Regions from separate parts of the Saccharothrix espanaensis DSM 44229 genome, predicted to be linked through region 2. Evidence: riboswitches for the same ligand, from Rfam matches in the RefSeq annotation. Region 2 holds a riboswitch; each other region holds the start of a gene.
The links. A riboswitch is a leader RNA that binds a small molecule or an ion and turns the genes downstream of it on or off. The one in region 2 is predicted to bind glycine.
Positions count from the first base shown of each region.

Region 1 (7,734 bases), 790 kb from region 2:
GTGCGTCAGATGGGCGGGGCGGCTGGGCAGGGCCGCCCGTTCCCCGCTAGCATTGGTGACGCGGCCCGCTCCCAGTGACCCCCAGGCTGGTTGAGCGGGCCGCCTTTTCATGCCCGGACGTGCGAGAAGGGGCGCCCACCCCTCGTGGTGGACGCCCCTTCTTCGCGGGTGCTCAGACTTCGAGCGGAGTGTGGGTGAGGCCGTGCGCCTCCGCGACCGGCTGGTTCGTCAGCAGGCCGTCGTGCACGTTCAGGCCCAGCGCCAGCGCCTTGTCCGCGCGCAGCGCCGCCTGCCAGCCCTTGTCGGCCAAGGCGACCGCGTAAGGCAGCGTCACGTTGGTCAGCGCGTACGTGGACGTGCGCGGCACGGCACCGGGCATGTTCGCGACGCAGTAGAGCACCGACTCGTGCACCTGGTAGGTCGGGTCGGCGTGGGTGGTCGGCCGCGAGTCGGCGAAGCAGCCGCCCTGGTCGATGGCGATGTCGACGAGCACCGAGCCCGGCTTCATCTGCGACACCAGCTCGTTGGAGACCAGCTTCGGGGCCTTCGCGCCCGGCACCAGCACCGCGCCGATGACCAGGTCGGCCTCGCGCACGGCCTGCTCGACCGAGTAGCGGTTGGACGTGACGGTGCGCAGCCGGCCCTGGTACAGGGCGTCGATGTGGCGCAGCCGGTCGACGTTGGTGTCCAGGATCTCGACGTCCGCGCCCAGGCCCACGGCGATGGTGGCCGCGTTCAGGCCCGCCACGCCGCCGCCGATCACCACGACCCGCGCCGGGTGCACGCCGGGCACGCCGCCGGGCAGCACGCCCCGGCCGCCGGACGGCTTCATCAGCGAGAACGCGCCGACCTGGGGCGCGAGCCGGCCCGCGACCTCGGACATCGGGGCCAGCAGCGGCAGCGCGCCGTTGGCGGTCTGCACGGTCTCGTACGCGATCGCGGTGGTGCCCGAGTCCAGCAGCGCCTGCGTCAGCGGCTGGTCGGCCGCCAGGTGCAGGTAGGTGAACAGGGTCTGGCCCTTGCGCAGCAGCGGGTACTCCTGCGCGATCGGCTCCTTCACCTTGAGCACCAGGTCGCCCTCGGCCCACACCTCGCCGGCGGTGGCCACGACCTTGGCGCCGGCGGCCAGGTACTCCTCGTCGGTGATGGCCGAGCCGAGACCCGCGCCGGCCTCCACGAACACGTCGTGGCCGCGCAGCGTCAGCTCGTGGGCACCTGCCGGGGTCAGTGCGACGCGGTACTCGTGGTTCTTGATCTCGCGGGGAACTGAAATCCGCACGGAGGGCTCCTTCGGGCCGTTGTTAGTGCCAAAGCTCCGGTACGGCCATCCGGCTGTCATCGTGCCGTTGGCACGAACGCGCACCCGCCGCGTTGTGCCGGCCGGACAACGGCGAAGGGCTCCTGAACTCTCTGGACGCGCGTTGACACCCGTGTCACCGACGACTTAGCGTGCTCGCGTCCGACCAACTGAACATCGGCCGCGGTGCCGCAGGCACCGGAACCCGAGCGGGAGAGCCTCCAGCGCGTCTGGAGCGCCGAAGGAGCAAGTACCCCGCACACTCTCAGGCAACGAGAACCGCTCGGGCGAGGCGACTCTGGAAAGCGTGCTCACGCGCGCACCCACGGTGCAAGCCGCAGCGCTGCGGCGAAGCTCTCAGGTCCCAGGACAGAGGGGGGAACTGGCCGCGTGGACCGAGGAGCTGACGTGACTTTTCCGGACAACCTGCTGTACACGCCCGAACACGAGTGGGTCGACTGGGCTCCGGGTACCCAGGACCCCGTGGCGATCGGGATCACCTCTTACGCGGCGGAGTCCCTGGGCGACATCGTGTTCGTCCAGCTACCCACCGTGGGCGAACGCGTGAAGTCCGGCGACGTGTGCGGCGAGCTGGAGTCGACCAAGTCGGTGAGCGACCTGTACGCGCCGGTCAGCGGCGAGGTCGTGGAGGTCAACGCGGCGGCGGCCGACGACCCGTCGCTGATCAACAACGACCCGTACGGCGAGGGCTGGCTGTTCAAGGTCGCCGTCGAGGACGCGACGGGCCTGCTGACGGCCGCGAAGTACGCGGAACTGACCGGGGACTGAGCGCCGTGGCGATCAGCGTCTTCGACCTGTTCTCCGTCGGCATCGGGCCGTCGAGCTCGCACACCGTCGGCCCGATGCGCGCCGCGACGATGTTCGCGGCGCGCCTCGGCCACCGGACGACCTCGGTGGACCGCGTGCACGTCCAGCTGTTCGGTTCGCTGGGCGCGACCGGCCACGGGCACGGCAGCCCCAAGGCCGTGCTGCTGGGCCTGGAGGGGCACAAGCCGGAGGACGTCGACCCGGCCGCGGCCGACGTGCGGGTGCAGGAGATCCGGGCCACCAGGCGGTTGCTGCTCGGCGGGGTGCGCGAGATCCCGTTCACCGAGGACACCGACCTGATCATGCACCGCCGCAAGTCCCTCCCGTTGCACCCCAACGGGATGAGCTTCACCGCCTACGCCGGCGGCGAGGTGCTCGACGAGGCGGTGTACTACTCGGTCGGCGGCGGTTTCGTGGTGGACGAGACGGCCAGCGGGACCGACCGGATCAAACCCGACGCGACCCCGCTGGAGCACCCGTTCCTCAGCGGCGACGAGCTGCTGGCGCGGACCCGGGAGACCGGGCTGTCGATCAGCGAGGTGATGCTCGCCAACGAGACGGCGTGGCGCTCCGAGGAGGACGTGCGGCACGGCCTGCTGCACATCTGGGGCGTGATGCAGGAGTGCGTGGAACGCGGCTGCACCGAGACCGGTGTCCTGCCCGGGGGGCTGAAGGTGCGCCGGCGCGCGGCCGAGATGCGCCAACGGCTCGCCGCCGAGCACTACGCCACGGACCCGCTGCGGGTGATGGACTGGGTGACGCTGTTCGCCTTGGCGGTCAACGAGGAGAACGCCGCCGGCGGCCGGGTGGTGACCGCGCCGACGAACGGCGCGGCGGGCATCGTGCCCGCGGTGCTGCACTACTACGCGCGGTTCGTGCCGGGTGCGTCCGACGACGGCGTGGTCCGGTTCCTGCTGACGGCGGGCGCGGTGGGCGTGCTGTTCAAGGAGAACGCGTCGATCTCGGGTGCCGAGGTCGGCTGCCAGGGCGAGGTCGGGTCGGCGTGCTCGATGGCCGCGGGCGGCCTGGCCGAGGTGCTCGGCGGGACCCCGGAGCAGGTGGAGAACGCCGCCGAGATCGCCATGGAGCACAACCTCGGGCTGACCTGCGACCCGATCGGCGGCCTGGTGCAGATCCCGTGCATCGAGCGCAACGCGCTGGCGTCGATCAAGGCGATCACCGCGGCGCGGATGGCGTTGCGCGGCGACGGGTCGCACTTCGTGTCGCTCGACAAGGTCATCAAGACCATGCGGGAGACCGGAAAGGACATGAAGGACAAGTACAAGGAGACCGCGCGCGGCGGTCTCGCGGTGAACGTCATCGAGTGCTGATGCCGGTGGTCTCCCGGCCTCGGGCCGGGAGACCACCGCGAGCGGCCACCGCACGGCCGCCGTGCGCGGGGCGTGCGGTGCGACGAGGTGCCGTGCACCGCCGGACCCGGCGTGAACCGGGCCCTACGGCAGGGCGGCCTCGATCGCCTTGACCACGGACTCGTCCTCGGGCTCGGTGCGCGGCCGGAACCGGGCCAGCACCTCGCCGGTGGGGGAGAGCAGGAACTTCTCGAAGTTCCACTGCACGTCGCCCGCCTCGCCGTCGGCGTCGGGGTGCGCGGTCAGCTCGGCGTAGAGCGGGTGCCGGCCCTCGCCGTTCACGTCGAGCTTCTCGAACAGCGGGAACGTCACGCCGTACGTGGTCGAGCAGAAGGTGGCGATCTCCTCGGACGTGCCCGGCTCCTGGCCCGCGAACTGGTTGCACGGGAAGCCGACCACCGAGAAGCCGCGCTCGGCGTACCGGGCCTGGAGCCGCTCCAGCCCGGCGTACTGCGGCGTCAGGCCGCACTTCGACGCCACGTTCACCACCAGCAAAGCCTTGCCGCGCAACGAACCCAGGCTGCCCGGCGCGCCGTCGAGGGTGTGCACGGCGATGTCGTGGATGCTCATGCCGCCAGCCTACGGCGAGCCCCGGCCGGCTCCGCGCCGGCTGCGAGCCGGCTCACCCGGCTACGTGCTGTTGCGCGGCCGGAACACGGTGACGACCACGCGCAGCCCCAGCAGGACGCTGATCACCAGCAGGTTGTAGCCGAACACCTGGTAGAGCGAGATGCCCGCGCCGACCTGCGGCCCGCCCTCCGCGCCCAGCAGCAGCACCGCCATCACCCCGGCGGTCGCGCCGAGGACGGTCAGCATGGCCTGGTGCAGCAGGGTGACCACGAAGCTCCGGTCGCGCTCGTCGGCGAACAGCCGCAGGTTCATCCCCAGCCGGCCCTGCTCCAGCGCGCTGGAGATGCGCTCCAGCCGGCGCGGCAGGCGCTTGACCATCGGCAGCATCGAGTACAGCTCCTCGGTCACCGTGCGCCGCAACGACTCCGGCGTCAGGCGTTCGGCGAACTGCTTCTCGGCGAACGACCGCGACTCCACGACGAGGTTGAAGCCCGGTGACAGCGCGCCGAGCGTGCCCTCCACGGTGGCCAGCGCGCGGAACACCGCGGCGATCTCCGGCGGGATGCTCAGCCCGTAGCGGTAGACCAGGCCGAACAGGTCGCCGAACATCTCGGCGTCCGGCCGCATCCCGGCGCTCAGGTGCCGGGCCATGAACTGGCCGAGCGCGCGTTCGAGCTGCTGCTCGTCGATCTCGTCGGGGCGGGTGACCAGTTCCAGCAGCGCGTCGCGCAGGCCCGCCGGGTCGCCGCGGTCGATGGCCAGCAGCAGCTTGCCCAGCGCGGAGCGCAGCTGGCCGTCGATCCGGCCCACCGAACCGAAGTCCAGCATGCCCAGCCGGCCGTCGGCGAGCAGCATGATGTTGCCCGGGTGCGGGTCGGCGTGGAAGACGCCGTTGAGCATCACCTGGCGCAGCAGCACGTCCAGCAGCGAGCGGGCCAGTCCGCCCCGGTCGACGGTCTCCAGCGACGCGGACCGGATCGGCTTGCCGTCGAGCCGTTCCATCACCAGGACCCGGGCCGTGCAGTGTTCCTCGTACACCGCCGGCAGCACGACGGAGGTCTCGGTGGAGGCGGCGCGGACGGCGGCGAGGTTGCGCGCCTCCACCCGGAAGTCGAGCTCTTCGCGCAGCGCCGCGGAGAACCCGGCCGCCAGGTCCTTCACGCCGATCGACCGGCCCCAGCGGGTTCGGTCGTGGAAGGTCGCCGCGAGCCGGTTCACGATGTCCAGGTCGCCCTCGGCCACCCGCCGCACGCCCGGCCGCTGCACCTTCACCACGACCTCTTCGCCGGTCTTGAGCCGGGCGCGGTGCACCTGCGCCACGGACGCCGCCGCGATCGGCGTCTCGTCGAACTCGGCGAACACCTCCTCGGGCGCGCCGACCTCGGCGACCAGCACCTCCCGCACGGCCGGCCACGGCGCGGCGGCCACCTTGTCCTGCAACAGGGTCAGCTCGGCGATGACGTCCTCGGGCAGCAGGTCGGGCCGGGTGGACAGCACCTGGCCGAGCTTGACGAACGTGACGCCGCCCTCCTCCAGCGCCAGCCGCAGCGACCGGGCCAGCCGGGTGTCGGTGCGCTCGCGCCCGCGCAGGTACGGGCCCAGGCCGTGGCGGAAGGCGATGGCGCTGATCCGGGAGTACCGCCGGGCGCGGGTGATCCGGTTGCGCAGCAACCGCCACCACTCGGTGACCGGCGGGATCGACCCGGTGGGCACGATGATCTCGGCCAGCGTGAGGATCGAGATGACCACCAGCAGCGCGATGCCGATCTGGACGGTGCCGAGCGCGGGCGCGTCGTCCGGGCGGGGCATCCCGCTGAGCAGCGCCGAGGTCGTGGACAGCCCCAGCATGCACGCCAGGGCGGTGCGGACCAGCCCGACGCGCAGGCCGAGGATGCGGCGCGCGGCCAGCGCGATCCCCATGACCAGCGCCAGGTACGTCAGCGGGACGGCGATCGAGTACAGCACGAACTCGGCGATTTCCACGGTTCCCCCTAGCGTTCGCGCGGAGGATAGATCCACGTTGCTGAGAACGCCGGTCCGGAGGGGAGACCTCGGATCACTCGGGTGGCGCAACGGGGTGTGCGGAGCGTCAACCGTCTTGGCCCACGGCTGATTCTTGCGCTATTTCCGGGATCGCGGAGGGTGTTGACGGTGGTGGACGGTCGCTCTACCGTCGTCCTAGAGATCCGAGGAATGCTCTCACGACGAAGTGGGGTGGCCGGAGAATGGTCGTGCTCGACGCGCTCCTGGCACCGCTTCCCTGAGCCCCCGTCGGGGGCCCACGACTTCGGCGGCGGTGTCGTGGACCCCCGGCGGGTCCCATCCACAACAGTCCCACCCGAATCAGTCCCACCCAAATCAGTCCCAACCGGGATGGTCCCTGCCGGAACAGCCCCATCGGAACGGTCGCGATGAGAACGGGTGCGGTCAGGACCGGTCGCGGATCCAGGCCAGGGCCGCGTCCGCGTGGGTCAGCACGGAGATGTGCCCGTCCTCCGGGTAGGTGCGCAGCTCGGCGTCCAGCGCTCGCGCCAGCCACGCGCCGTGGGTCGGCGGCACCACCCGGTCCTGTCCACCGTGGAGCAGCAGGACCGGCGCGGTGATCGCGGCCAGGTCGACGCCCCACGGTGCCACGTAGGCCAGGTCGTCGGCGATCAGCCCGCCCGGGTCTTCCGTCGCCGGGCCGACGACCTTGCCGAACCAGCCCCACTCGGCGTCCAGCGCGGCCAGGTCGGCGGGCGCGAACCCCGGATCGCTCACCACGGCGAACCGCTCGTGGGCCGCCTTCGCCGCGGGACCGCGCCGTGCCGCTTCCAGCGACGCCACACCGGATTCGGCCATCCCGCCGAACCAGTCCAGGCCCTCGGCGTCGGACGGCGCGAGGCCGGCGGCGCTCACCACCGCCGTGACCCGGTCGGACGTGCCGCACGCCAGCGCGTGCGGACCGCCGCCGGAGTGCCCGAACACGGCGAACCGATCGATGCCCAGCGCGTCCGCGACGGCCGTCACGTCCGGTAGCGCGGAGCCGATCCGCCGGCCGGGGTGGGGTGTCGACCCGCCGTAGCCGGGGCGGTCGTAGGACACCCAGCGCAGGCCGAGCCGCCGGGCGGCGGGGAACAGCGGCTCGGGCGGCGCGCCGACGTTCGGCGTGCCGTGCAGCCAGAACACCGGCCGGCCGGTGCCCCCGGTGTCGTAGGCGTGCAGCGTGCGGCCGTCGGCCGGCCGCACGTCGAACTCGGTCACGTCCAACTCGGTCACGTCGAACCCGGTCACCCGCCCGAGCCTAGGCGGGTCAGAAGTCGAACACCGGTCCGGTGGCGGCCTTCGCGTGGCACGGGTTGCCGTACTCGGCGGTGAACTCGCGGGTCTCGCCGCGCCACGTGCCGGTCGCGACGACCGTCACCGGGTCGTACTGGAGGGTGCAGACGACGCCGTCCTCGGACAGGTCGGCGAACTGGCCGGCGACGGGGTCGAGCGCCGCGCACGCCAGGGTGGCGCCCGGGTGGCTGCCGCCGGTCGGCTCGCAGGTGAGGTTGTGGATCGTGGTCGTGCCGTCGTGCGTCCGGGACAGCACCAGGTTGGCTTCCGGGACGGCGACGGCGGGGACCAGCGCGGCGAAGGCCGCGAGTAGGGGGAGTGGTGCCATGCCCTCACAGTGGACCGCACGGC
Region 1 covers NC_019673.1:8,306,240-8,313,973, reverse strand. The annotation lists gene ald (alanine dehydrogenase) at 173-1,279, opposite strand; glycine riboswitch at 1,498-1,589, shown strand; gene gcvH (glycine cleavage system protein GcvH) at 1,706-2,086, shown strand; gene BN6_RS36330 (L-serine ammonia-lyase) at 2,092-3,456, shown strand; gene BN6_RS36325 (glutathione peroxidase) at 3,580-4,065, opposite strand; gene BN6_RS36320 (ABC1 kinase family protein) at 4,126-6,048, opposite strand; gene BN6_RS36315 (alpha/beta fold hydrolase) at 6,493-7,338, opposite strand; gene BN6_RS36310 (SSI family serine proteinase inhibitor) at 7,358-7,711, opposite strand.
Region 1: linked by a shared signal. The riboswitch ahead of gcvH (glycine cleavage system protein GcvH) and the one ahead of gcvT (glycine cleavage system aminomethyltransferase GcvT) in region 2 are both predicted to bind glycine.

Region 2 (7,734 bases):
CGGTGTCGAACTCCCACAGGCAGTTCGCCCGGCTCGTGGCCGACGCGGTCCGCAGGAAGTAGACCCGGCTGCCGTCGGGTGCGACGGTGAAGTTGCGCGGCGCACCGAGGGTGAACCGCTGGCTGCGCGCTTGCTGGCGCGGGAAGGAGATCTCGTTGCCCACGGTGACACCTTATGGCCTCACCACCGGGTGACCCGGCCACTACGTGCAGCGACCAACCGACACGGCGAGACGCCCAGCCGCGCTGCCCGACCAGCCCCTCACTCCGCCCAACCGCGCGGCCCGGTGGGCAGGAACGGGCGGTGGGCAGGAACGGGCGGCGGATGGCGCGGCCGGCTGGGCAGGCGTGCGGCGGGGCGGGCAGGCGGGCGGGGCGGTCAGCGGGCCTTCGGGGGCAGCGGGAAGAAGCCGCTGGTGCGGCGGACGTACTCGGCGTACCCCGGACGCCGCTGCGCGATGTCCTTCTCCAGCAACGGCTTCCCGCTGCCCTTGGCCAGCAGGAAGGTCATCAGCAGCGGGCTCACCACGAGCACCGACGCCCAGGGGGTCGAGCAGGCGAACAGGAACAGGCCCCACCACACGCAGGCGTCGCCGAAGTAGTTCGGGTGCCGGGTGTAGCGCCACAGGCCGCGATCCATGACCTGGCCCTTGCTCGCCGGGTCGGCCTTGAAGCGCTCCAGCTGGTAGTCGCCGATCGACTCGAACGCGAACCCGACCAGCCACACCGCCACGCCCAGGTAGTCCAGCACCCCGAACGCCGCCGTGGTGTGCGCCGCGAACTGCACCGGCAGCGACACCACCAGCATGATCGCGGCCTGGAGCAGGTAGACCCGGTACATCTTGGCCAGCGGGTTGCCCTTGGCCCGCGCGTACATGTCGACGTACCGCTGGTCCTCGGGCTTCCTGCGGTTGCGCGAGTGGATGTGCCAGCCCAGCCGCACGCCCCACACCACCGTCAGCACCGCGACGACGAGCGCCCGCGCCGAGTGCTCCGACAGCACGTAGGTCAGCGCCGCGATCACCGCGAACCCCGGACCCCAGAACGAGTCGATCAGGTCGAACCGCTTGCGCGACGCGGCGTAGCCGAACAGCGCCGTCACCAGGGCGACGACCGCGACCGCCGACCACAGGACGTTCCAGCCGAAGGTCATGCCCACTCCCGGGTCCGCGGCATCCCGCTGTCGCCGCGCGGGCCGGGGCGGACCGCCAGCACCTGGTCGACGCCCATCCGCCCCTCCTCGAAGGTCAGCGCGCCACCGGCCAGGTACAGCCGCCACACCCGCGCCTGGCCCTCGCCGACCAGCGCGACCGCCTCGGCCCAGCGCTGTTCGAGCGTCTCGGCCCACGCGCGGACCGTCCAGACGTAGTGCTCGCGCAGCGCGTGCACGTCGCGGATCTCGAACCCCGCCCCTTCCAGGTGCGCCACGGTCCGGCTGACCGGCCGCATGTGCATGTCCGGTGCCACGTAGGACTCGATGAACGCGCCGCCGCCGGGTGCGTTGGCACCCCGCGACATCTGCTGGAGCAGCAGCCGGCCGCGCGGCTTGAGCATCCGGTGCAGCACCGCCGCGTACTGCGGGTAGTTCTCCTCGCCGACGTGCTCGCCCATCTCGATCGTGGACACCGCGTCGAACGGCTCGTCGGCGATCTCGCGGTAGTCCTGCAACCGCACGGTGACCAGGTCGGCCAGGCCCTCGCGCTCGATCCGAGCCTCGATGTGCGCCTTCTGCTGCGCCGAGATGGTCACGCCGGTCGCCCGCGCGCCGAAGTGCTTGGCCGCGTGGACGATCATCGAACCCCAGCCGCAGCCGACGTCGAGCAGGCGCATCCCGGGCTTGAGGTCGAGCTTGCGGCACACCAGGTCCAGCTTGGCGTGCTGCGCCTGGGCGACCGTGGCCCCCGGCGTGGTGAAGTACCCGCACGAGTACGCCATGCTCGGGTCCAGCACCAGCTGGTAGAACGCGTTGCTCAGGTCGTAGTGGTGGGCGATGGCGTCCCGGTCCCGGTCGCGGGTGTGCCGCCGGCCGGAGAGCCGGGCCTCCTCGCCGGGCGGCGCGGGGCGCGGCCCGAGCACGCCCAGACCGGCGGCGGTGCGCAGCGCGCCGAGCACGTCCACCGGTTTCGGCTTGCTCAGCCTCCCCTGCCGGGCCAGCTCCCAGAACCGGACGAGCCCCTCGGTCAGGTCACCGTCCACATCCAACTCCCCCGCCACGTACGCGCGGGACAGGCCCAGCTCATCGGGGTTCCACAGCAGCCGGCGCAGGGCCCTGCGGGACCTGATCACGGCCACCGGGCCGTCCTGCGGCCCGGCCGTGCTGCCGTCCCACGCGCGCAGCCCGATGGGCAGTTGCGCACCCAGCAGACGCTCCACGACGGCGGCGAGCCGCCCGGCCACTCCGGCGGTTGCGACGACCACGAGCTCCTCCTCACACCTCTGGTAGTCCGACGTTCGCGCGCCACCCCTGTCTTGGTTCGACTCGCCGCCCGGCGCTGAACCGGCGTCGCGAGGTGGCCGTAGTCGTCGGTGGAGCGATTGACGGACCAAGGAGGAGTTGAGTGTGATCCGACGAAACCGCATCGCCATCGCCGTCGCGGGAGGCATGGCTGCCGTGCTCGCGCTGGTCGTGTGGACCTCGAACGCCGCGGGCTTGCAGAGCACCACCGTGGCCCGGACCGAGCAGGTGGGCGCGGCGGCGCAGGCCGACTACGGCGACGTCCCCGCCGCACCTCCCGCCGAGACGCCCGCCGCGACCACTTCGCGATCCCCGCTGGAGACCCCCGCCGCCGGTGCGCCCGAGGGGCAGGCCGCCCCCGCACCGGCCGGGTCCTCGGTCACGCTGGTGGCCAAGAGCGTGCCGAAGATGGGCGACGTCGTGCAGGACGGCGACGGCCGCACCCTCTACCGGTTCGACAAGGACACCCCGAACCCGCCGAGGTCCAACTGCGAGGGCACCTGCGCCGAGACGTGGCCGCCGTTGCTCGCGACCGGCGGCGCGCCGGCGCTGGAGGGCGTGGACCCGGCGCTGGTCGGCACGGTCAAGCGCGCGGACGGCACCGAGCAGGTGACGCTGGCCGGGTGGGCGCTCTACGCGTACGCCAAGGACGAGGCCCCCGGCCAGTGGAAGGGCCAGGGCGTGGGCGGCACGTGGTTCGTGGTCCAGCCCGACGGCAAGCGCAACGTCGAGTGCCTGCCACCCGGCGTGAAGGCCCCCGCCGCCTAGCACCGGCCCGCCGCACGTCGGCCCCTGAGCACACCAGCCCGAAGCACACCGGTCCGGCGCACACCGGGCGTGGACACACCGAGCGTTGACACACCGAGCGCGCCGGCCGCAAACGCACCCGTCACGAACGCGCGGATCACCGACGCGCCAGCGGCCACACCCCCCGAAACGCGTGATCCCCCGGCCTGGGGTTGGGCCGGGGGATCACGCGTCGAGCGGGGAAACCCTTACAGGTTCGGGTAGAGCGGGTGCTTGGCGGCCAGCACCTCGACCCGGGCCCGCAGCTCCGCCAGGTCCGGCGCGGCCTGGAGCGCGGCCGCGATGACGTCGGCGACCTCGGCGAAGTCCGCCGCGCCGAAACCGCGGGTGGCCAGCGCCGGCGTGCCGATCCGCAGGCCCGAGGTGACCATCGGCGGGCGCGGGTCGTTGGGCACCGCGTTGCGGTTGACCGTGATCCCGACCTCGTGCAGCCGGTCCTCGGCCTGCTTGCCGTCCAGTTCGGACGCCACCAGGTCGACCAGCACCAGGTGCACGTCGGTGCCGCCGGTCAGCACCTTCACGCCGACCGCCGCCGCGTCGGGCTGGGAGAGCCGGTCGGCCAGGATCTTCGCGCCCTCGACCGTTCGGCGCTGGCGGTCGGCGAACTCGGGCGACGCGGCGTGCTTGAACGCCACCGCCTTGCCCGCGATCACGTGCTCCAGCGGCCCGCCCTGCTGGCCGGGGAACACCGCCGAGTTGATCTTCTTGGCGAGGTCGGCCTCGTTGGTCAGGATCACGCCGCCGCGCGGGCCGCCCAGCGTCTTGTGCGTGGTCGTGGTGGTGACGTGCGCGTGCGGCACCGGGCTCGGGTGCAGCCCGGCCGCCACCAGGCCGGCGAAGTGCGCCATGTCGACCATCAGGTAGGCGTCCACCGAGTCGGCGATCCGGCGGAACTCCGCGAAGTCCAGCTGCCGCGGGTAGGCCGACCAGCCGGCCACGATCAGCTTCGGCCGGTGCTCGGCGGCCAGCCGCTCGACCTCGGCCATGTCGACCCGGCCGTCGGACTCCGCCACGTGGTAGGGCACCACGTTGTAGAGCTTGCCGGAGAAGTTGATCCGCATCCCGTGGGTCAGGTGGCCGCCGTGCGCCAGGTCCAGGCCCAGGATCGTGTCGCCGGGCTGGAGCAGCGCGAACATCGCGCACGCGTTGGCCTGCGCGCCCGAGTGCGGCTGGACGTTGGCGAAGCCCGCGCCGAAGAGCTCCTTGACCCGCGAGATCGCCAGCCGCTCGATCACGTCGACGTTCTCGCAGCCGCCGTAGTAGCGCCGGCCGGGGTAGCCCTCGGCGTACTTGTTGGTCAGCACGGAGCCCTGCGCCTCGAGGACCGACACCGGGGTGAAGTTCTCCGACGCGATCATCTCCAGGGTGCCCTGCTGCCGGCCGAGCTCCGCGGCGACGGCCTCGGCGACCTCCGGGTCGAACTCCGCGAGGGAGGTGTTGAAGTGCTCGGACATGGTGTCTCCCTTACGAGTTTCGCTTGTAGAACGGCAGCGCGACGACTTCCACGGGCTCCTGCCTGCCCCGGATGTCGACGGCCAGCTCGGTGCCGGGCTCGGCGTTCTCCGGCGTCACGTACGCCATCGCCACCGAGTAGCCCAGGGTCGGCGACAGCGCGCCGCTGGTGACCTCGCCGATCACCGCGCCGGACGCGTCGAGCACCGGGTAGCCGTGCCGGGGCGCGCGCCGCGAGGCGGTCTTGAGACCCACCAGCTTCGCCTCCACGCCCTTCTCGGCGACGGCGGCCAGCGCGTCGCGCCCGACGAAGCCCTCCGGCTTGTCCAGCTTGACCACGCGGCCCAGGTTGGCGTGGTACGGGGTGCGCTCGGCGGACAGCTCGTTGCCGTAGAGCGGCATCCCGGCCTCCAGGCGCAGCGTGTCGCGGCAGCCGAGGCCGGCGGGCTTGAGGTCGTGCTCGCGGCCCGCCTCCAGCAGCGCCTGCCACACGGCCGGCGCGTCCGAGGGGTCCAGGAACAGCTCGAAGCCGTCCTCGCCGGTGTAGCCGGTGCGGGCCAGCAGCGCGGGGCGGCCGGCGACCTCGGTCGGGTAGGAGGCGTAGTACTTGACCGTCGCCAGGTCGGTCGTGGTCAGGCCCGCGACGATCGCCGTGGACGCCGGACCCTGCACCGCCAGCAGGGCGTAGTCGACCGACTTGTCGACCACGGAGGTGTCGAAGCCGTCCGCGCGCTCCACGAGCGCGTCGAACACCACGGCGGCGTTCGACGCGTTCGCGACGACCAGGTACTCCTGCTCGCCGGTGCGGTAGACGATCAGGTCGTCGATCACGCCGCCGTCCGGCTGGGTGATCATGGTGTAGCGGGCGCGGCCGACCGCGATCGCGGACGCGTTGCCGACCAGCGCGTGGTCCAGGGCGCGGCCGGCCTCCGGGCCGGACAGCACGATCTCGCCCATGTGCGTCAGGTCGAACAGGCCCGCCGACGTGCGCACGGCGTGGTGCTCGGCGAGCTCGCTGTCGTAGCGCAGCGGCATCTTCCAGCCCGCGAAGTCGGTGAACTGGGCGCCCAGCGCCTCGTGCTCGGCGTGCAGCGGCGTCCGGCGGGTTTCCACGGGGTGGTCCTCCCTGGTGGCGGGCACGGCGATGGCACCGACCTGGTCGGTCGGCCGCCGTTGGTGAAGGATGACACGGTCCATCGGAGACTCCTCGTCGAGTGAGCCTCCCCCTCTGTCATGAGCCTGAGAGCTTCACCGCGCGCTGGGCGCGGCTTGCACCGTGGGCGAGGCGCGCTGCGCCTGCTTTCCAGAGTTGCCTGCGTCGGGCGGTAGCTGTGCCTGAGAGATTCCGGGGAGGAGTTGCTCCTTCGGCGCCCCTTCCGGGGACTCTCCCGCTCGACATCGACGGCCGTGTTCAGTTGGTACCGCCAGACGCTAGTTGTGCCTGGTAGGCACGGTCAACCAGGACCCGGTCACAGAACCCGCCACCAGACCGCCGACGATCAGGACCGACGGGCGACCGCACCCCTGCGGGCCACACGCCGGGAGATCCGACGAGCGCAGGCCGCGCATCGGTGGCCGCGCTGACCACGGACGACGCACCCACAGCGGCCCACGAGAGCGGCGACTCGCGGATCGCAGGCCGCGCGGCGACGGATGCCAGAGCAGCGTGCCAGGGGCCTACGACGCGCGCAGGAGGCTCGGGTTCGCGTCGCACGGCGGGAAGCGCCTCGCCCGCGCCCCGCGCGCCCACGGCGACCTCAGGCGCGGGCGTGGGGCGAGCGGTCACAGGGCACGTTCCGCCTTGACGCTCTCGACCACCTTGCGCTCGGCGTAGAACGACACGAACGGGATGGTGCCCGCGAGCAGCACCAGCGCGGAGCCCTTGAGCGACCAGCGCGCCTTGAGCGCCAGGTCGACCGTGAAGACCAGGTAGATCGCGTACAGGAAGCCGTGGACCGGCCCGACGACGGCCATCATCCCGGCGTTGTCGCCGATGTACTTGACGAACATCGCGACCACGAGCAGGAGCAGGCCGACACCGACCACGTAAGCCATGAACCGGAACCGGCTCAACGCACCGCTCATCGCCTACCGACCGCCTTCGCTCACCGCTGGTCCCGCGCGTTGAGCTCCCGGAGGTAGCGGTTGTAGGCCGCCAGCTCGTCGTCCTCGTCGTGGTGCGCGGGTGTTCTGACGGGTTCCACGGTAACCACCGGCCGCGCGGCCGGTGCCACCGGCTCCCGGGTCCCGCCGCCGGCGTCCTCGGCCCGGCGCTGCGCTGCGAGCTTGCGCAGCCGCCACACCATGAACAAGGGGAACAGGCCGAACAGCGGCCACTGGAAGACGTACCCGAGGTTCTGGAACGTGCCACCGGCCTCGGAGAACCGCTCCCACTGCCAGTAGGCGAGGCCGCAGCACACGATCAACGACACCAGGCAGACCGCCGCGATGGCGAGTCGCTTGGGTGTCAGGAGGGTGCCGGGCACCCTCCCACACTACTTCGCGGAGTTCACATCTCGACGGAAGGGGCTCCTCGCACAGGAGCCCGCCCTCCCGGTTGGTGCGGTGCTACCACTCGACGCCGCGCCCTCACAACGCGGCGCTGGTTCACGCAACGCCGTCCCGGCGCTGCCGCTGCAACCTGGCCACGCACCAGGCCGCCGCACTGCCCCGACGCAGGTGCTGGAGCACCGTCATCGGGCCGAGGCGCCGTCCCAGGTCGGCGGGCGTGAGCCCGGCCGCCCGGTAGTCGAGCGCGCGCTGGTCCAACGGGCTGATGCCCGCGTCCCACCACCGCTCCGCCTCGGACAGGTCGCCCACCAGCTGCCAGTAGCTGGCGGCCGCCGCGAGCAACACCTCGGGCACCTCGGGTGCCCTCTTCCGCATCGCCGCCACGTAGGCCGGGTCAGCGGATTCGACCCGTACCAGTCCGCGCGACCCGCCGTTCGCCCGTTGCACGGGGATCCCCGGTGCGGACGGCGGGGCCTCTGCGAGCCACGCGTCCTTGATCCGGTTCACCTC
Region 2 covers NC_019673.1:7,521,236-7,528,969, forward strand. The annotation lists gene BN6_RS32700 (S9 family peptidase) at 1-163, opposite strand, end outside; gene BN6_RS32705 (DUF1295 domain-containing protein) at 379-1,152, opposite strand; gene BN6_RS32710 (SAM-dependent methyltransferase) at 1,149-2,417, opposite strand; gene BN6_RS49275 (hypothetical protein) at 2,560-3,222, shown strand; gene glyA (serine hydroxymethyltransferase) at 3,450-4,715, opposite strand; gene gcvT (glycine cleavage system aminomethyltransferase GcvT) at 4,726-5,826, opposite strand; glycine riboswitch at 5,932-6,026, opposite strand; glycine riboswitch at 6,027-6,114, opposite strand; gene BN6_RS32730 (DUF3817 domain-containing protein) at 6,496-6,798, opposite strand; gene BN6_RS32735 (putative secreted protein) at 6,819-7,199, opposite strand; gene BN6_RS32740 (hypothetical protein) at 7,321-7,734, opposite strand, start outside.

Region 3 (7,734 bases), 310 kb from region 2:
TCGCAGGTGGTCGCGTTTCCCCCAGGTGAACCCGTGTCCGAATAGTGATCCGGGATACCGGGTGGTTGCGCACAAGGCCCGCTTGGCGGGTAGCGTCGAAAGAGTAGGTGGGGGATCCTCGTTGCATAGCGGGGACGCCAGAATTTCAGCGCGCTGAGGGAGGCGATACCCGATGAGCGAGATGCGCGTCGTCGGCGTGCGGGTGGAACTGCCCGCCAACCAGCCGATCCTGCTGCTGCGCGAAACCGAGGGTGAGCGCTACCTGCCGATCTGGATCGGCTCGGTGGAGGCCACCGCCATCGCCCTGGAACAACAGGGCGTGCGCCCCGCCCGCCCGCTGACCCACGACCTGCTCAAGGACGTCATCGGGGCACTGGGCCGCAACCTCGAACAGGTCCGGATCACCGACCTGCAGGAGGGCACGTACTTCGCGGAACTGGTGTTCGACGGTGACGTCCGGGTGTCCGCGCGGCCGAGCGACTCGGTGGCGCTGGCGCTGCGGATCGGCGTGCCGATCCACGCCGAGGAGTCGGTGCTGGCCGAGGCCGGCCTGATCATCCCGGACGAGCAGGAGGACGAGGTCGAGAAGTTCCGCGAGTTCCTCGACTCGGTTTCGCCGGAGGACTTCCGCGGCGCGGACACCTGAGCCCACGCCGCCCGAGGGCGGCCGCACGCCCAGTGCCCGACCGCGAGGTCGGACGCCCCGGCCCGGAGCGACCGCTCCGGGCTTTCGCGCTCTCCAGGCCGTCCGGTCGTCGCCCGACCGCGTCTGCGGACCTCCCGATCGCGCCCGGAGCCGTCCGGGACGGGCGGTGGCCGGCGTCGTCGTACGCGCCGCCGGGCGCGGGTCGTCCGCGACTCCAAATCGGCGTCAGGCTGGTGTCGGACCGGTGCCGGGGTGTCCCGGAGGGGTTGCCGTCAGGTCGCGGGACGGGTCCGCGCAGCGCACGCCGAGCGTTCGGTGGCGGGCTGTGAGTGGGTCTTCGTCGGTTCGTGTGCCGGGGTGGGCCACGAGGGGCCGGTGGCCCGGCCGCGAGTCGGGTCGGCCCCTCGTGGGTGTGTGCGGTGAGTTGTGGATCAACCCCGCGTGCCACCCCCCGGTGTCACACCTCCGGATTACCCAACGTCAGCGGTGATCGGCTAAACGATCACTAAACGTCACCCGAATGGCTTACGACAGGCGACTCTCTCAACCTCAACTTGAGGTTGAGCTGCGACACGCTCAGCGCGTCGCGTTGACCTGCCCCCTAGCCGGTCTTACCGTCGAACTCAGGTGAATTGCCACGGTGTGATTCGGCACCGCGGCGGCTTCACGTTGGTCGCCGGCTGTCGTGGCCGGACCGAGGGGAGGCAGGCGTGGTCGAGGAAGCCATCCGGGCCGGATTCGGCGAACAGGGTGAGCTGTTCCCGGACTCCTCGCTCCCGGATGAACTCGTGGGCTACCGCGGCCCGGCCGCGTGCCAGATCGCGGGCATCACCTACCGGCAGCTCGACTACTGGGCCCGCACCGGACTGGTCAACCCGACCATAAGGAGTGCCCAGGGCTCGGGCAGCCAGCGGCTGTACTCGTTCAAGGACATCCTGGTGCTCAAGGTGGTCAAGCGGCTGCTGGACACCGGGGTTTCGTTGCAGAACATCCGGGTCGCGGTCGACCACCTGCGCCGCCGCGGCGTGCAGGACCTGGCGCGGATCACGCTGTTCAGCGACGGCACGACGGTCTACGAGTGCACCTCGCCGGAAGAGGTCGTGGACCTGCTCCAAGGCGGCCAGGGCGTGTTCGGGATCGCGGTCAGCGGGGCGATGCGGGAGATCAGCGGCACGATCCACGAGTTCCCCGCCGAGCGGGCGGACGGGCTGGAGATCGAGCAGGCCCCGAACGACGAGCTGTCCCGCCGCCGGCGGACCCGGGCGACCGGCTGAGATCCACGTCGCGTCCGTTACGGGCTCCGGCCCTGGTCCGGGTACCATTCGCGGGTAGTCGCTTTATCCCGCGCGGGAGAGTCCGAGCACGTCTCGGCGCCGAAGGAGCAAATCCTCCCCGGAACCTCTCAGGCGCAAGGACCGCGCGGGTGAGACGCCTCTGGAAAGCGGGTCGGTTCGCCGACCCCGCCGACGGTGCAAGCCCGGCCCGCTGACGGGCCGGGTGAAGCTCTCAGGCGCCCGGACGGGCAGAAGACAGAGGGGGAGGGCAACGGCAGAAGTGTGCCCGTAGCCCCGGAGGCGCAGCTATGACGCAGGACCGCATCCCCCTCGCCGCTCTCGAGCACGGCACCCCCTTCGCCGACCGGCACGTCGGCCCGCGGCCGGCCGAGCTGGCCCGCATGCTCGACGTGATCGGCGTCGGCTCGCTGGAGGAACTCGCGCAGCGCGCGGTGCCCGAGTCGATCCGGGAGCGCGAGCTGGTGCTGGACCTGCCCGCGCCCGCCACCGAGACCGAGGCACTGGCCGAACTGCGCGCCCTGGCCGCCCGCAACCGGCCGCTCAAGCAGATGATCGGCCTGGGCTACTACGGCACCACCACCCCGCCGGTGATCCGCCGCAACGTGCTGGAGAGCCCGGCCTGGTACACCGCCTACACGCCCTACCAGCCGGAGATCTCGCAGGGCCGGCTGGAGGCGCTGCTGAACTTCCAGACCGTCGTGGCCGACCTGACCGGCCTGGCGCTGGCCAACTCCTCGATGCTGGACGAGTCCACCGCCGCCGCCGAGGCGATGACCCTGGTCCGCCGCGCCGGCAAGAGCAAGTCCGCCAAGTTCGTGGTGGACGAGGACACGCTGCCGCAGACGCTGGCCGTCATCGAGACCCGGGCCGAGCCGCTGGGCATCGAGATCGTCACCGCCGACCTGTCGCAGGGCCTGGAGGGCCTGGGCCTGGGCGGCGACTACTTCGGCGTGCTGCTGTCCTACCCCGGCGCGTCCGGCGTCGTGCGCGACCAGGAGGCGCTGATCGCCGAGATCCACGCGGCCGGCGCGCAGGCCGTGGTGGCCGCCGACCTGCTCGCGCTGACCCTGCTGCGCCCGCCCGGCGAGATCGGCGCGGACGTCGTGGTCGGCACCACCCAGCGCTTCGGCGTGCCGATGGGCTTCGGCGGCCCGCACGCCGGGTTCATGGCCGTCCGCGCCGGCCTGGAGCGCCAGCTCCCCGGCCGGCTGGTCGGCGTGTCGGTCGACGCCGACGGCAACCGCGCCTACCGGCTCGCGCTGCAGACCCGTGAGCAGCACATCCGCCGCGAGAAGGCGACCAGCAACATCTGCACCGCGCAGGTGCTGCTCGCCGTGATCGCGTCCATGTACGCGGTCTACCACGGCCCGGAGGGCCTGCGCGGGATCGCGACCCGCGCGCACCGGATGGCGACCGTGCTGGCCGCCGGCCTGTGCGAAGGCGCGATCGAGGTCGTGCACGGCGAGTTCTTCGACACCGTGCAGGCGCGTGTGGAGGGTCGGGCCGCCGCGATCGTCGCCGCCGCCCGCGAGCTGGGCGTGAACCTGTGGCAGGTGGACGCCGACACGGTGTCGATCGCCTGCGACGAGACGACGACCCGTGAAGACCTGGTCGCCGTGTGGCAGGCGTTCGGCGTGACCGTGTCCGACGTCGACGCCCTGGACGCCGACACCGCCGACGGCATCCCCGCCGACCTGCGCCGCACCAGCGACTACCTGACCCACCCGGTGTTCCACGCGCACCGCTCGGAGACCGCGCTGCTGCGCTACCTGCGGTCGCTGTCGGACAAGGACGTCGCGCTGGACCGCAGCATGATCCCGCTCGGCTCGTGCACCATGAAGCTCAACGCCACGGCCGAGATGGAGGCCATCACCTGGCCCGAGTTCGCCGAGCTGCACCCGTTCGCGCCGGCCGCCGACGCCGACGGCCTGCTGTCCGTGGTCAAGGACCTGGAGGCGTGGCTGGCCGAGGTCACCGGCTACGACGCGGTGTCGTTGCAGCCCAACGCGGGCAGCCAGGGCGAGTTCGCGGGCCTGCTGGCGATCCGCGCCTACCACCGGGCCAACGGCGACGCGCACCGCGACGTGTGCCTGATCCCGTCCTCCGCGCACGGCACCAACGCCGCGTCCGCCGTGATGGCCGGCATGCGCGTGGTCGTGGTGAAGTGCGACGACAAGGGCAACGTCGACCTGGGCCACCTGCGCGAGACGGTCGACGCGCACCGCGACGACCTGGCCGCGATCATGATCACCTACCCGTCCACGCACGGCGTGTACGAGGACACCGTGCGCGAGGTGTGCGGCCTGGTGCACGAGGCCGGCGGCCAGGTGTACGTCGACGGCGCGAACCTCAACGCGCTGATCGGCCTGGCCCAGTACGGCAAGTTCGGCTCGGACGTGTCGCACCTGAACCTGCACAAGACGTTCTGCATCCCGCACGGCGGCGGCGGCCCCGGCGTCGGCCCGATCGGCGTGCGCTCGCACCTCGCGCCGTTCCTGCCCAACCACCCGTTGCAGCCGGCCGCGGGCCCGGCGACCGGGGTCGGCCCGATCAGCGCCGCGCCGTGGGGTTCGGCGTCGATCCTGCCGATCTCGTGGGCGTACGTGCGGATGATGGGCGGCGACGGCCTGCGCCGGGCGACGCTGACGGCGGTCGCGGCGGCCAACTACGTGGCGCGGCGGCTGGACGAGCACTTCCCGGTGCTCTACACCGGCGAGGGCGGTTTCGTGGCCCACGAGTGCATCCTGGACCTGCGGTCGATCACCAAGGCGACCGGCGTGACCGTGGACGACGTGGCCAAGCGGCTGGCCGACTACGGCCTGCACGCGCCGACCATGTCGTTCCCGGTGGCGGGAACGCTGATGGTGGAGCCGACCGAGTCCGAGGACCTGGCCGAGATCGACCGGTTCATCGACGCGATGATCGCGATCAAGGCCGAGATCGACCGGGTCGGCTCGGGCGAGTGGCCGGCCGACGACAACCCGCTGCGCAACGCACCGCACACGGCGGCGTCGGTGACCGGCGCGTGGAACCACCCGTACAGCCGCGAGGTGGCGGTCTTCCCGGCGGGCACCGCGGCCCCGAAGATCTGGCCCCCGGTCCGCCGCATCGACGGCGCGAAGGGCGACCGAAACCTGGTCTGCTCCTGCCCCCCGGTCTCCGCTTACGGCGGCTGACGGCCGTACTACCCGGCGCGCGCCGGCAGGCCTCCCGCCTGCCGGCGCGCGCTGTTTCGTGGCCGAGGTGCTTGCCGGGCCGTCGCCACCGACCGGTGCCATCCCGTCGATCGAGCCCGACCTGCGGCGATCCCGCCGATCGAGCCCGGCCTGCCGTGCCGCCGGCCGAGTCCGACCTGCCGTGCTGCCTGTGGCCTCCGGGCTGGTGAGGAGCGTCGGTGTCACGATCAGCGGCGGGGCGCCTCCCGGGCTGGGTCCCGGGCTGGGTCCCGCTCTGGTCGTCGCGCTGAGGTGATCACCCGGCGGTAGCGCGGGTGAGGCCGGCTGAGGTCCTCGGTCAGGCCGTAGCGCGCCAGGAGGGCGAGGCTGCGGTGGTTCTCTTCGTGGACCACGGCGAAGACGTGGCTGTGCCGGGGCGGTCGGCGGTGCCGGACGTCCGTCAGCACCGCGGACATCAGCACGTCGCTCGCCCGGTCCCCGGCGGCGAAGCACTTGCCCTGCCAGGGTTCTGCCAACGCGGCGACTTGGAGCTTCGTCGCACTGACCCGGCAGCCGCCGGCGGCGGTGAGCACGGCCTTCTCGTGGGCGGCGACGCCGACGAGTTCATCGGCGACCAGGAGCAGCAGCGCACGAGGGTCGTCCGAGGCCGCCCGGGGATCCGACGCCCAGTCGAGCAGGTTCGACCTTACGAACCGCTCGACCTGGACCTGCCAGGTCCGATCGTCCGACGCGCACCGGAACGCCGCCACCAGGTCCGCATCCGCTGCTCCGGCAACCCGGAGCCGCCACTCGACATCCGTCATCCGCCGATCACCACCGCACCGGGGGCGTGCACCCGACATGGCTCGATCACGGACAATCCACATCCCGATCACCACCGGCACCCAGGACACGCGCCCAGTGCGGGTCAGTCGCCGACACTCTGCCCCCCGATCACCACGGGCACAGGGATGTGCAGGGTGGGTGCCGGGCCCGCGATCCGGTCGAGGTCCGCCGGGGTGATCGCGGCGGTGCGGTGGTCGGCGCGGTCGAACGGTGAGTACGGCACCGGTTCCAGGTCGATGCCCGGTGTCACCTCGACCATGGCCTGGTCGCCCGACAACTGCACCGTCCGGACGATCACCGGATCGCCGACCTCGGCTCGCAGCGCGCCGTCCGCGAGCCACCGGGGTACGACGGTGTCGATGCCGGACGGGTCGCTGATCAGCACGACGTGGTCGGAGACCGAGGTGACGTGGCCGGCGAGCATCCGTGCGAGTTCCTTCTCCGCGAAGGACGGCTTCAGCAGCTCTTCGGCCCGGCCGGTGGCGATCGCCGCCTCGACGATCACCGCCTGGCTCTCGGCCGCCGGCCGCCGGCCGGCGATGATCGCCCGGACCTCCTCGGTGGGCCGCGAGGCGAGCAGGTCCCGCAGTGCCCGGAACGGCTCGCTGTCCTCCAGTTCGAGGGCGCGGGTCGCGACCATCCGCGCTTCGTCGAGCAGACCCCTCCGGACCAAGGACGCCGCCATGACGTTGAGCCTGCTGAAGAACCGGACTTGGCCCCCCAAGCGGCCACCCCTGCGCTGCGGCACGGCGACGCCCGCCGTCACGCACTTCTGCCTGCGCAGCGTGCGGAACGGTGCCTCGCCGCCGGCCTCGCTCCCATGGTGGTAGGCGCGGACCAGCTTGTCGCGGCTCACGATCGGCCAGGGGGCTGGGGTGGTCATAGCTCCACATTACCCTTCAGAGACGTCGAATCGACGTCTCGATCGGGTGATCGTGGGGTAGCGGGCAGAGCGGTCCGGGCCGTTCACGGTGGAGGCCCACCCGGGAGTCGAACCCGGGATCGACGGCTTTGCAGGCCGCCTCACGACCGTCGTGACGTGGGCCCGGGGCATGGCGGGTGCCGTGCCTGGTCGCGCGTCCTGGGGTCGAACCAGGCGCACCGGAGATATGAGCTCCAGCCAGCCACCGGGCCACGCGCGAGTGACCGCCTCGGCGGTCGGGTGCTGCCCGTCGAGGATTCGAACCTCGGTCTCCGCGTTCAGAGCGCGGCGTCCGTGCCGTGCTGGACCAACGGGCATCGTGCTGTCGGGCGTGCCCCCACCGGGATTCGAACCTGGACTGGACGCGTTCTGAGCGCGTTGCCTCTACCGTTGGGCTATGGGGGCGTGCGGCTTCGGGGAGTCGAACCCCGACTGTGCTGGATCTCGGCCAGGTGCCTCTACCAGTTGGGCTAAAGCCGCAATGAAATGGTTCGTGGCGTGCTCGAACAAGGCCATTCCGAAATGGCCGTAAATGGGTGAGCGGAATGTGGTCGAGCGCTCCGGGGAACGGGTGCAGGCCGTTCGACGGGGGTGGGTCCGCTCCGAGGCTGAATGTGTCGTCGTGGCCGGAAACGACGAAGCCGCCCGGATCGGTCTCCCGATGGGCGGCTCCCGGCCTGGTGACGACGTCTACGTCACGGTAGGGAGTCCGCGCAGCTCAGAAGCAGCAGCAGTCGCTGTTGGCAGCACAGCAGGCCGAGCAGGCCCTGGCGGGTACAGGTCATCGCGCCGTGCCGGCGCTGCGCTCCCTGCTGCCACTTGCCGGCCATCTCCGCACTCCCCGCTTCTCCGTGGTGTAGCCCAAGAATG
Region 3 covers NC_019673.1:7,210,684-7,218,417, reverse strand. The annotation lists gene ftsR (transcriptional regulator FtsR) at 1-29, shown strand, start outside; gene BN6_RS31205 (bifunctional nuclease family protein) at 173-646, shown strand; gene BN6_RS31200 (MerR family transcriptional regulator) at 1,357-1,920, shown strand; glycine riboswitch at 1,984-2,074, shown strand; gene gcvP (aminomethyl-transferring glycine dehydrogenase) at 2,229-5,117, shown strand; gene BN6_RS31190 (hypothetical protein) at 5,345-5,920, opposite strand; gene BN6_RS31185 (hypothetical protein) at 6,025-6,825, opposite strand; tRNA gene BN6_RS31180 (tRNA-Cys) at 6,915-6,988, opposite strand; tRNA gene BN6_RS31175 (tRNA-Gln) at 7,108-7,181, opposite strand; tRNA gene BN6_RS31170 (tRNA-Leu) at 7,197-7,269, opposite strand; tRNA gene BN6_RS31165 (tRNA-Leu) at 7,271-7,344, opposite strand.
Region 3: linked by a shared signal. The riboswitch ahead of gcvP (aminomethyl-transferring glycine dehydrogenase) and the one ahead of gcvT (glycine cleavage system aminomethyltransferase GcvT) in region 2 are both predicted to bind glycine.